DNA from 2 places in the Sporolactobacillus sp. BBK16-2 genome. Region 2 is predicted to be linked to the other one. Evidence: riboswitches for the same ligand, from Rfam matches in the RefSeq annotation. Region 2 holds a riboswitch; the other holds the start of a gene.
What was found. A riboswitch is a leader RNA that binds a small molecule or an ion and turns the genes downstream of it on or off. The one in region 2 is predicted to bind S-adenosylmethionine.
Positions count from the first base shown of each region.

Region 1: linked by a shared signal. The riboswitch ahead of AC6F33_RS03455 (amidohydrolase) and the one ahead of AC6F33_RS05920 (methionine ABC transporter ATP-binding protein) in region 2 are both predicted to bind S-adenosylmethionine.

Region 1 is NZ_CM187611.1:677,164-681,764, reverse strand. Features, by position in the region: gene AC6F33_RS03460 (PIG-L deacetylase family protein) at 123-815, opposite strand; gene AC6F33_RS03455 (amidohydrolase) at 848-1,993, opposite strand; SAM riboswitch class I at 2,142-2,246, opposite strand; gene AC6F33_RS03450 (hypothetical protein) at 2,384-2,581, opposite strand; gene AC6F33_RS03445 (VanZ family protein) at 2,706-3,161, opposite strand; gene AC6F33_RS03440 (GH32 C-terminal domain-containing protein) at 3,675-4,601, opposite strand, start outside.
Region 2 is NZ_CM187611.1:1,178,665-1,183,265, reverse strand. Features, by position in the region: gene AC6F33_RS05930 (MetQ/NlpA family ABC transporter substrate-binding protein) at 1-343, opposite strand, end outside; gene AC6F33_RS05925 (methionine ABC transporter permease) at 417-1,082, opposite strand; gene AC6F33_RS05920 (methionine ABC transporter ATP-binding protein) at 1,075-2,094, opposite strand; SAM riboswitch class I at 2,247-2,360, opposite strand; gene AC6F33_RS05915 (anti-sigma factor domain-containing protein) at 2,502-3,446, opposite strand; gene sigI (RNA polymerase sigma-I factor) at 3,472-4,230, opposite strand; gene gcvH (glycine cleavage system protein GcvH) at 4,539-4,601, opposite strand, start outside.

The sequences.
Region 1 (4,601 bases), 500 kb from region 2:
ACTGGATGTGGTAAATTAATTGCCACTGGCCAGTCCACTATGTTTCTCTCTCTGAACATTAAATGAAGCATCCATTCGACTGCGGATAACAAATAAAAGGAAGAGACTTATCGCAAATTACATTAAATCAAAAGCTCACTATAATAAAGCTTATGAAAAGATTCAAGATATAGATCCTGTTCATTGCCGCCTTCCAAACGAATTCGATGCAGAAGTTGTTCTTTAAAGGAGCCGCCGCCAAACTGACTGACATGCTGCTCCGCCGATTGAACTTTCAAATGGAATGTCTCACGAATATTTACCGAATAATTAGGGTCATCGGTGTTGAAAAGATAAGTTTCCTGCGGCTTTGAAGGTTCAATGCCTTCTTCCAGATGTTCGGGGTAATAGCAGAAGCCGTCCGCCAAATAACCCGCCTCTGAAGCAACACACCCAATTGTAATATGATCGAAATGAACATCATATTTTTTAAAGGGATCAAAAGTAATCAAAATATCCGGTCGCTCCAATCTGATTTTCCGAAACACCTTCTCTTTGAGTTGTGCTTCTCTAGCAAACAGAGTTCCGTCAGAAAAATTAAGCCAGTTCACCGTAATCCCGAGTACATGGGCAGCAAGTGCCATTTCAGTCCGTCGAATAGTTGTCACTTGTTCAGGTGTCTGCGCCCGATCATGTGTCCCCTTATCACCATTTGTCGCGATCACAACAAGAACCCTATTTTTTTGTCGTACCAACCTGGCTAACGTGCCACCGATAAATGTTTCATCATCCGGATGCGCAATGAAAACAATCACTTTTTTCTCTTCGACTCCCATCTCTCTTCCTCCTTGCTGGCGTAATTCTGCGCCTATCCTTCCAAATAGGATTTCACCAAGGCAACAAACAGAGGTATGGAAGTCTCAAATGCTTTAGGATCTGCCTTGAATTTACTGCTATGAACCGGATATGCTGACCCAACACCTACATTGAAAAAAGTACCCGGTATGATCTGTTGATAGCAAGAAAAATCTTCTCCACCCATACTTGCTTCTAGATGCACAACATCAAAATGTTTTTTTAAGGCAACCGTTTCAACGAATTTTGTTAATTGTTGATCATTGACCACGGCCGGAGCACCGTCCACCCATTGGAATTCACTCGTGACCTCGTTAGTGGCGGCAATGCCGCTTGCTACTTTCTGCAAACGCATTTTTATTTTTTCTCTCGCCTTTTTATCAAAGGATCGAACGGTTCCTTCAAGCAGCGACGTGTTTGGCAGCACATTCCAAGTCTTTCCGGATTCAAGATGTGTGATTGAAACCACGCTTGGGTCAAACGGATTGACATTTCGACTGACAATGGTCTGAGCGGCAACAATAAATTCACCTGTTGCCACAATCACATCATCCCCGCTTTCAGGATGAGCGGCATGCGTACCCTTCCCATGAAACGTAACAAAAAAGCGATCCACTGCGGCATTAAAATTCCCCGTTTTGACCCCAACAACACCTGTTGGCAGTTCTGGATTAACATGCAGTCCGAAAATCGCCTCGACACCATTTAATATCCCTGTATTTACAACTCGGTCCGCCCCATGATCCACCTCTTCAGCCGGCTGAAAAATAAGTAAGATGCTTCCGTTTAACTGATCTTCAATTTTCTTTAATTCAATCGCTGTCGTCAGTAAATTGGTTAGGTGAAAATCATGACCGCATGCATGCATCCGATTTGAATGTTCCGATGAATAGGCCAAACCACTCTCCTCATTAATCGGCAGTGCATCAATGTCCGCTCGCAGCGCGATCAAACTGCCTGGTTTTTTTCCGCCAATCTTCGCAAAGACCCCTGTATCCATTGGATTGGATAAAATGTCAATGTTGTGCTCTTGAAGCACTGCTTTAATCTTCTTTGTCGTCTCAAATTCACCAAGGGCAAGTTCGGGATGTCGATGAAACCACTGAAATAAAGCTAAGGTTGACTTTTCTATCCCACTTTCTAATTCATATTGAGTCATCTTATTACCCCTCATAACTGATTTTTTGAAGAAACCTTAAGTTCTTATATTGCTGCTTTTTGTAAAAGCAGCACACCTAGAAAAATAAAAGCGACTGCTTTTCTTAGAGCACAAGAAAAGTAGTCGCCATTGCCGTCCGATTGTACTTTTCTTATCTCTCAGATCAAATCTGCCGGAATTAACACCATACACAGTTTTCTATGCTGGTTGTCGGGGTTCATTGGGCCGGTCCCTCCCCCACTCTAGATAAGAATTATTTAGTTGATGTTTAAAGCTTACGAGAGTTCCATTGAAGAGTCAATACTAATTCATACTATTTTTATGCGATTTGTTTTTTTGAATTAAAGTTCACCCATTTTTTTAAATCAATCGATGCCGGTGGTTCGACAATCACTCAGTTTCTACATCATCTCCGAAGATTCCTTTCAAGTGGTCTTCGAAATGTTCGTGGATGGTCTTGAATTTCTCGTCAAATTCTTCCTGTGTGATGATCCCTTTCTCCATAAGTAGGTAAAAAAGTGCCGTGTTTCGTTCATAATTCAACACTGCCTCTGATCCGAGTTCGGTCAATAGTTCCTCATCGGTCACAAAATCATCTCCCTGTTATTAAAATGTCAGCAGTAATAATAGGATAAACGAAATTGCTTGTCTGCATACGTGAAGTAATTTACTGACCAAAACAATTAAACATTGGACTGGAGGCTCAGCTCATTCACCGCTGTTCCTGCCCACTATGTTCCTCTCTCTGAACAAATCGATAGAACATGTAACCCAAAACAGCTCCCGTTGTGTTGAGAATCACATCATCGATATCGGTCATACGGTTAGGCAGGAAAAGCTGGATCCATTCAATAGTCGCTGAAAACAGAGCACTCATAAACAAGGCATGTGCCCAATGGAACTGCGGATACCTCATTGCCAGAAAAAAGCCAAAGGGTAAAAACAGCATAATATTCCCAAGATCATCAACGATAAAATAAAATAGAGAGGCTGATTGAAAATTTTTAAAGATCACAAGCGGATTCAAATTAATAGTAAAATGCTGAACAGGTGTCCCGGCAACGTTCCCGGTATGAATAATCCCATGTGGAATTAAGGTCAGATACAACACGAACAAAATGGAGAAAGTTAGAAGTATGTTAGCGAGAGCAATTTTTAATTGTTTCATTAAATCTCTCCTATATATTACTCAGAAAATCACAACCTGCTTGTCTGTATTGTTAGTCATTCCAAGACGATTTGTCAAACTTATAGACTGAATCGTTTTTAATTAATCAGGTAGAAGATAAGAGAATCCAGGTGTAAAAACTAGATTATTTTAAAAAAATGCGTGCAAAGTAAAGACGACTGCGAAGCAAAAGGAGATTCGGTTCAACTTTTCGAGCGTTCGGTCTAATTTTTCACAGATTCGGGCTAACTTCTCAAGTGTTCGGTCTAACTTTCTATCGGTTCGGCCTAACCTCTACTTTTCGGTCTAACTCTCACTAGATTAGGCCTATTTTTTCATGGATTCGGCCTAACTTTTCAAACGTTCGGTCTAACCCTTTCACTTCGGTTCAACTTTTCTCATAATATAAGTGTTTTTTCCATTGATACGATGCTGCGCATCTTCCGATGGTGTAAAAAAACACCGGAGCATTTTTACCGCTCCGGTGTTTTTGTTTCTTATTTATTTCCGCACTCAGCGCTTCTTCAGCGGCTTTGTGCCTAGATTGACCCGATATACATAACCCGTTTTGCCTTTATAAGTGACCTTGTACATTTTTGCTGACAGGGGACTTTTGGTCTTGAGCTTTGTATTTTTCGGGATCTTGATTCCTTTTCGTTTCTTACCCGTATTGGTGCTGTATAAATACGATGGCTTGTGAACGTAACGCGTCACGGACTGTGCTTTAGTTCCGAGATTCACTTTATAGACGTAGCCTGTTTTTCCCTTGTACGTCACTTTGTACATTTTTGATGAGAGCGTACTGATTGTCTGCAGTTTCACATTTGTTGCGATCTTAATTCCCTTGCGCTTTTTACTCGTATTGGTGCTGTACAAATACGATGATTTATGGACATAGCGTGTGACGGACAGGGGCTTTTCCCCAAGGTTAACTCTGTAAATGTAGCCTGTTTTTCCTTTATAAGTGATCTTGTACATCTTGGCTGATGGGTCGGTCTTGGTCTTGACCTTTGTATTAACAGCGATAAAATCAATTCTGGTCTTGCTGCCGCTTGACGTACTGTAAAGATAGGAGCCCTTTTTCACATAGTAAGTACGTTCTTTCGCATTCTCCGTATCACTCGTCTTTTGAAGCGCATCAAGACGTTTTTCCAAGGCAGATTTTGCATCGCTGTCCGCCAAAGCATTGACCTTGACTCGAGCAGCATCCACGTCTGCTTGCGATTTGGTTTGTTCCGCCTGCTCTACTGCTTTTGTTGCCGCTTCTACTGCCTTTGCCGTCTCCTCTTCCGCAGCCGCACCATCTATCTTCTCTTGTACAACTTTCAACCGAGCATTCAGCGAATCCTTCGTCGTTCCTTCCGCCAAAGCATTGACTTTAACTTTTGCTGCATCCACATCTGCCTGCGATTTGGTTTGTTCCGCCTGCTCTACTGCTTT
Region 2 (4,601 bases):
TACCAAATGGTTCGATGTGGATTTTTCCTGCATTAACCAAATCCGTATTGTTTTGCTTATTATAAAGATCAAGGAATGGAACATGTTGGAAATAATTAGCATCCAATTGTTTTGATGCGAGTGCTTTGTTTGGCAGCACATAGTCCTGGAATACTTTTACCTTCAGGGTAATACCTTTCTTTTTTAACAATGGTGCGGCTTGCTTGAGAATTTCAGCATGAGGCACTGCCGACGCGCCAACAGTCAATGTTTGATTTTTCTCCGACTTTCCTGTTGATTGTCCGCATGCGGTAAGAATGAGAGCAAAAGCAAGAACTACAGCAAATACGATTGATTTTTTCATATTAACTCCCCCAAGTTCTGTTTGATTAATTTTAGTTACCATCATTTGTTTAATAAGTCAGCTTTTATGCTGTCTATCTCTTGTCAACACGGCGAGTAATATGATCGCCGACATACTGAATAATAAAGACAATCACTAGAATAATCACGGTCGCGATAAACGTAATTGTATTATTATTTGCTTGAAAACCTTCATTATAAGCAATAGTACCAAGTCCTCCGGCACCAACGACCCCGGCCATTGCCGTGTTGCCAATCAGTGCAATCAGCGTAACGGTCATTCCGGAAGATAGTGACGGCAGTGCTTCAGGAAGAAGTACTTTCCAAACAATGTGCCACTTGGTTGCACCCATTGCCTGAGCCGCTTCAATGACTCCCTTATCTACTTCTCTTAAACCGATCTCAACCAGCCGGGCATAAAACGGTGCCGCTCCGATAATGATCGAAGGCAGTGCCGCACTCGCTCCAATCATGGTCCCAATGATAATCACCGTAAGCGGGATCAAAAGAATGATCAAAATAATGAAAGGGATTGATCGAAACACATTGACGAATGAAGCAATAAACCTGTAGATAATCTGATTCTCATAGAGTCCGCCTTTTGCCGTTAAGTAAAGTAAAAGCCCTAAAGCGACTCCTAAAAAAAATGTAAACACACCGGAGATAGCTGTCATATAGAGCGTTTGACCGGTAGACAGCCACATACTTGGCCAATCAACATTTTGTAACCACTCAAACATTTTCCTTTGTCACCTCAACTCTCACGCCTTCTGAACGCAGAACGTTGATCGCTTTTCTAATGGATTCTGAAGCCCCTTGAATGGAAACGATTGTATGCTCCGATTGAGTGTTCGCTCCGTATGCTAATCCAAGCACCTTTACCGATAGGTTCGTGTTCCCGAGCAGCCGCGATAAGCTGTGTTGAAACGTGGCTTGGTCAGCAGCCGAAAGACTGATTACAGTTCCCTCAGTATGTATCACATCGGAAACTTTGATTTGAATCGGTGTACTTTTCCCAGTATGGTTGCCTACGAATTCTTGAGTAATGGTTTGTTGCGGATTCGAAAACACAGACTCAACTGTTCCTTGCTCAACAATTTTACCGCCGTCAAGCACAGCCACACGATCGCATATTTTTCGAATTACAGTCATTTCATGAGTAATCAGTATGATCGTCAGTCCAAGCGTCTTATTAATTTCCGACAGAAGGGTAAGAATTGAATCGGTTGTTTTTGGATCAAGTGCCGATGTCGCTTCATCACAAAGAAGGACCTTCGGATTGTTAGCCAGTGCTCGTGCAATGCCTACACGCTGTTTTTGACCGCCGCTCAGTTGTGATGGATACGCAGACTCTTTGCCTTCAAGTCCAACCATCCGAATCAATTCGGCAATCCGATCTTCTCTTTGTTTCTTTTTCAGCTTCGTTAATTCTAATGGGAAAGCAATATTCTCAGCAACAGTCCGCGACCACAGCAAGTTGAAATGCTGAAAGATCATTCCAATTGACCGACGTTCTTCACGCAGCTGGCGCTCATCCAAGTCTGTAAGACTTCGACCATCAATCGTGATCGTTCCTGACGTCGGTTTCTCAAGCAGATTAATCATCCGAATGAGTGTGCTCTTGCCGGCACCGCTATAGCCAATAATGCCGAACACTTCCCCTTCCTGAATAGCAAGGCTAACATCCGATAGTGCACGCACCGGACCCTGATCAGTCCGAAACGTTTTTTCAACATTGCTTAATTGAATCAACTTCGTTCACCGCTTTCAATTATTACAGTCGTAAAAACTTATCCTACGTTTTTACTTGGCATTTAATCTGTATTCTACTTGGTGGCATCCCTCTCTCCGATTTTTGTTTCAACCAATAAAAAAACCCGCCTTGAGAGAGGTGGGATTCGCCTCTCTCATCTGTCAGAAACATTTGTTTCTGAAGGAATTAGCACCTTTATTGCAACGATCTGCAATTAGGTTGCCGGGCATCATCGGGCCAGTCCCTCCGCCTCTCTGGATAAGAGTTTTTCTATTCAATTGAGTGTTAATAATTTACCACGCATAACTCAAGCTGTCAAACCATTTTTTCTCTTAACAGATACCCGATTATGCATATTAAAAAATCCAAGCAGATGTTTCTCTGCTTGGATCTTCATAGACAAAAATCAGGCATAACCCGCTATTCGAGTGTTCAAATAATTATAGCTGCTGTTCTCCCTGCTTTTAGCCGCCTCACCGACCTGAAAAGGATTTTGAAAGAGCGGTTTAAGTTGATTGGCCCTAAAGGACGCTTGCTCCGTAGATGGTCTGCTTCCTTGAGTATTATTCCGTTCTCTAATCAACGAATGCCATGGCAGTGAAACAGCTCCTGATACTTCGCGCATCTTCTCAGTGGATAATTGTTGGGCATCTTCAAGCGAGAGCGTCTTGCCGTACGCATTCGCTTGCAAATAAAGCAGATACTTTCCAACAGACAGGCCTCGTGCTTCGGCATCCTTTTTTCGTTCAAGAGATGCTTGAAGCCACTCAATTCCAATTCCGTTCGCTTGAAGGGATTGACTTGCTCCGCGATTAAAAGATGCGGTCAAGCCCTCTGTAAATACTGATTTTTGCGAGCGGCCGATTTGATTCGTCAAAACTGTTGTAACTAAACAAAGCGATCGCTTATCTGAAACGCCTTCGTTCCTCAGTTTTGAGAAGAGTGCTGAACTGAACTGCTGAAGAGGCATCTTTTGGACGACAGGGATACTCTGAAGCAGTTGTCTTGCTTCACTGTTTAAAGGCTGTACAGAGATAACCTGCATATTACGATCTACACTCGCTTCGATACTTGCCTTTAAATCAAAATACACATATGCAGCTACCGGCCCAGGAGGCGCATAAGTACTATGCGACAACGGAATAAAACAAAGCAGCGAAAATCCAAGTGCGATGATCGGCGTCAGTATCGATTTGGGAAGAAAGTTAAATCGGGCAAGGTGTTTGGAACGTACCGTTTGTCCAATAGAAAGATCAGCCATGCGTCTGAGCCTGACCGATTTGAAGTCGCCTTCATCAGTCAGAATGACAGCACGCCTCCCCTTTTTGGACACGAGTACACCCTGATTAATCAGTTTTCCTCCCCACCTTTCTCGGTCACTGAACCGTTTCTAATTCCGGTTCAATATATGACTTTAATGCACTGAACCCGCCAATATAGATCAGCGACAATGCTATTATATATTTTCGATTCCTTTCAATCGTTTTGCGGCTACACGATACAAATTGTAACAAATCTTTTATCGGCAGCTGCTTCTTTTTCTTTAAATAAGTTACTAATTCCTTGTGCTCAACCAGCCTTTTTGCCGATACTTTTGCATTTTCACGCGCATCCGCATGCTTCGGGCAATGCTTGCTCAACACATCAAATGTAATACCGTATTCGAGCAGCAGTGTTTGATAGCTTTCGATTTGCTCCATACGCTCGTTAATCCGCCGCTGCTCTTCAAAGTGATCAATAGCAGCTTGCTGTTCGATGAAACTTTCTTCCATCGTGTTTTCATCGGTCTGTTTTGTCTGATCCAAATAAATATGGCGTACTTGGCGGGATTCTTTGCGAATGAAATCAATAATTCTGCGTCGAATGACCATGTCTGCAAAAGTCAAAAACTTACTTCCCTGCCCTTTTTGGTACTGGTTAATTGCTTCGTTAAACGCAACTAAACCGATACTGAATTCATCCATTGTCTGATCTATAAAACGATTGCATACTTTAGAAACAACCTTTTTAATAAAAGGCTGGTATGATTCGATAATTGAGTTTCGCAAGGATTCATCGCCTTGCTGTACCTGAAAAATATTCGTTTCAAGCGAAATATTAAACGCTCCGCCTAATGTTAACTGGTTTGCGCTCATCAAAACACTCACCTCTCGCTTTGGTCTTTAAGTCTTTGATCAATTCCAAATGGTAAAAATCAAATCTGTTGACCATCTTTTTTTTACAATAACATGTCCCATGGAAATGTAGGACTATTGTCAAAAACTTTTGTTAATGTCCCATTGTTCGAGGATTTTGTCGAAAAAGCAAAAAACCCTTGCCTCATTTATACCATGCTTCCCTATTGAAAAGAAAGCGACAATCTGGTAACAAAAAGATGACAAGGATTATTAAACTATTTTGTGAGTGACTTTATAAGTGCCTTATTGCCTGCATATGCCTTTCGTTAACCGATCAATTTCTCATATGCTGCAGCATCCAGAAGATTATCAAAGCTTGACGCATCAAC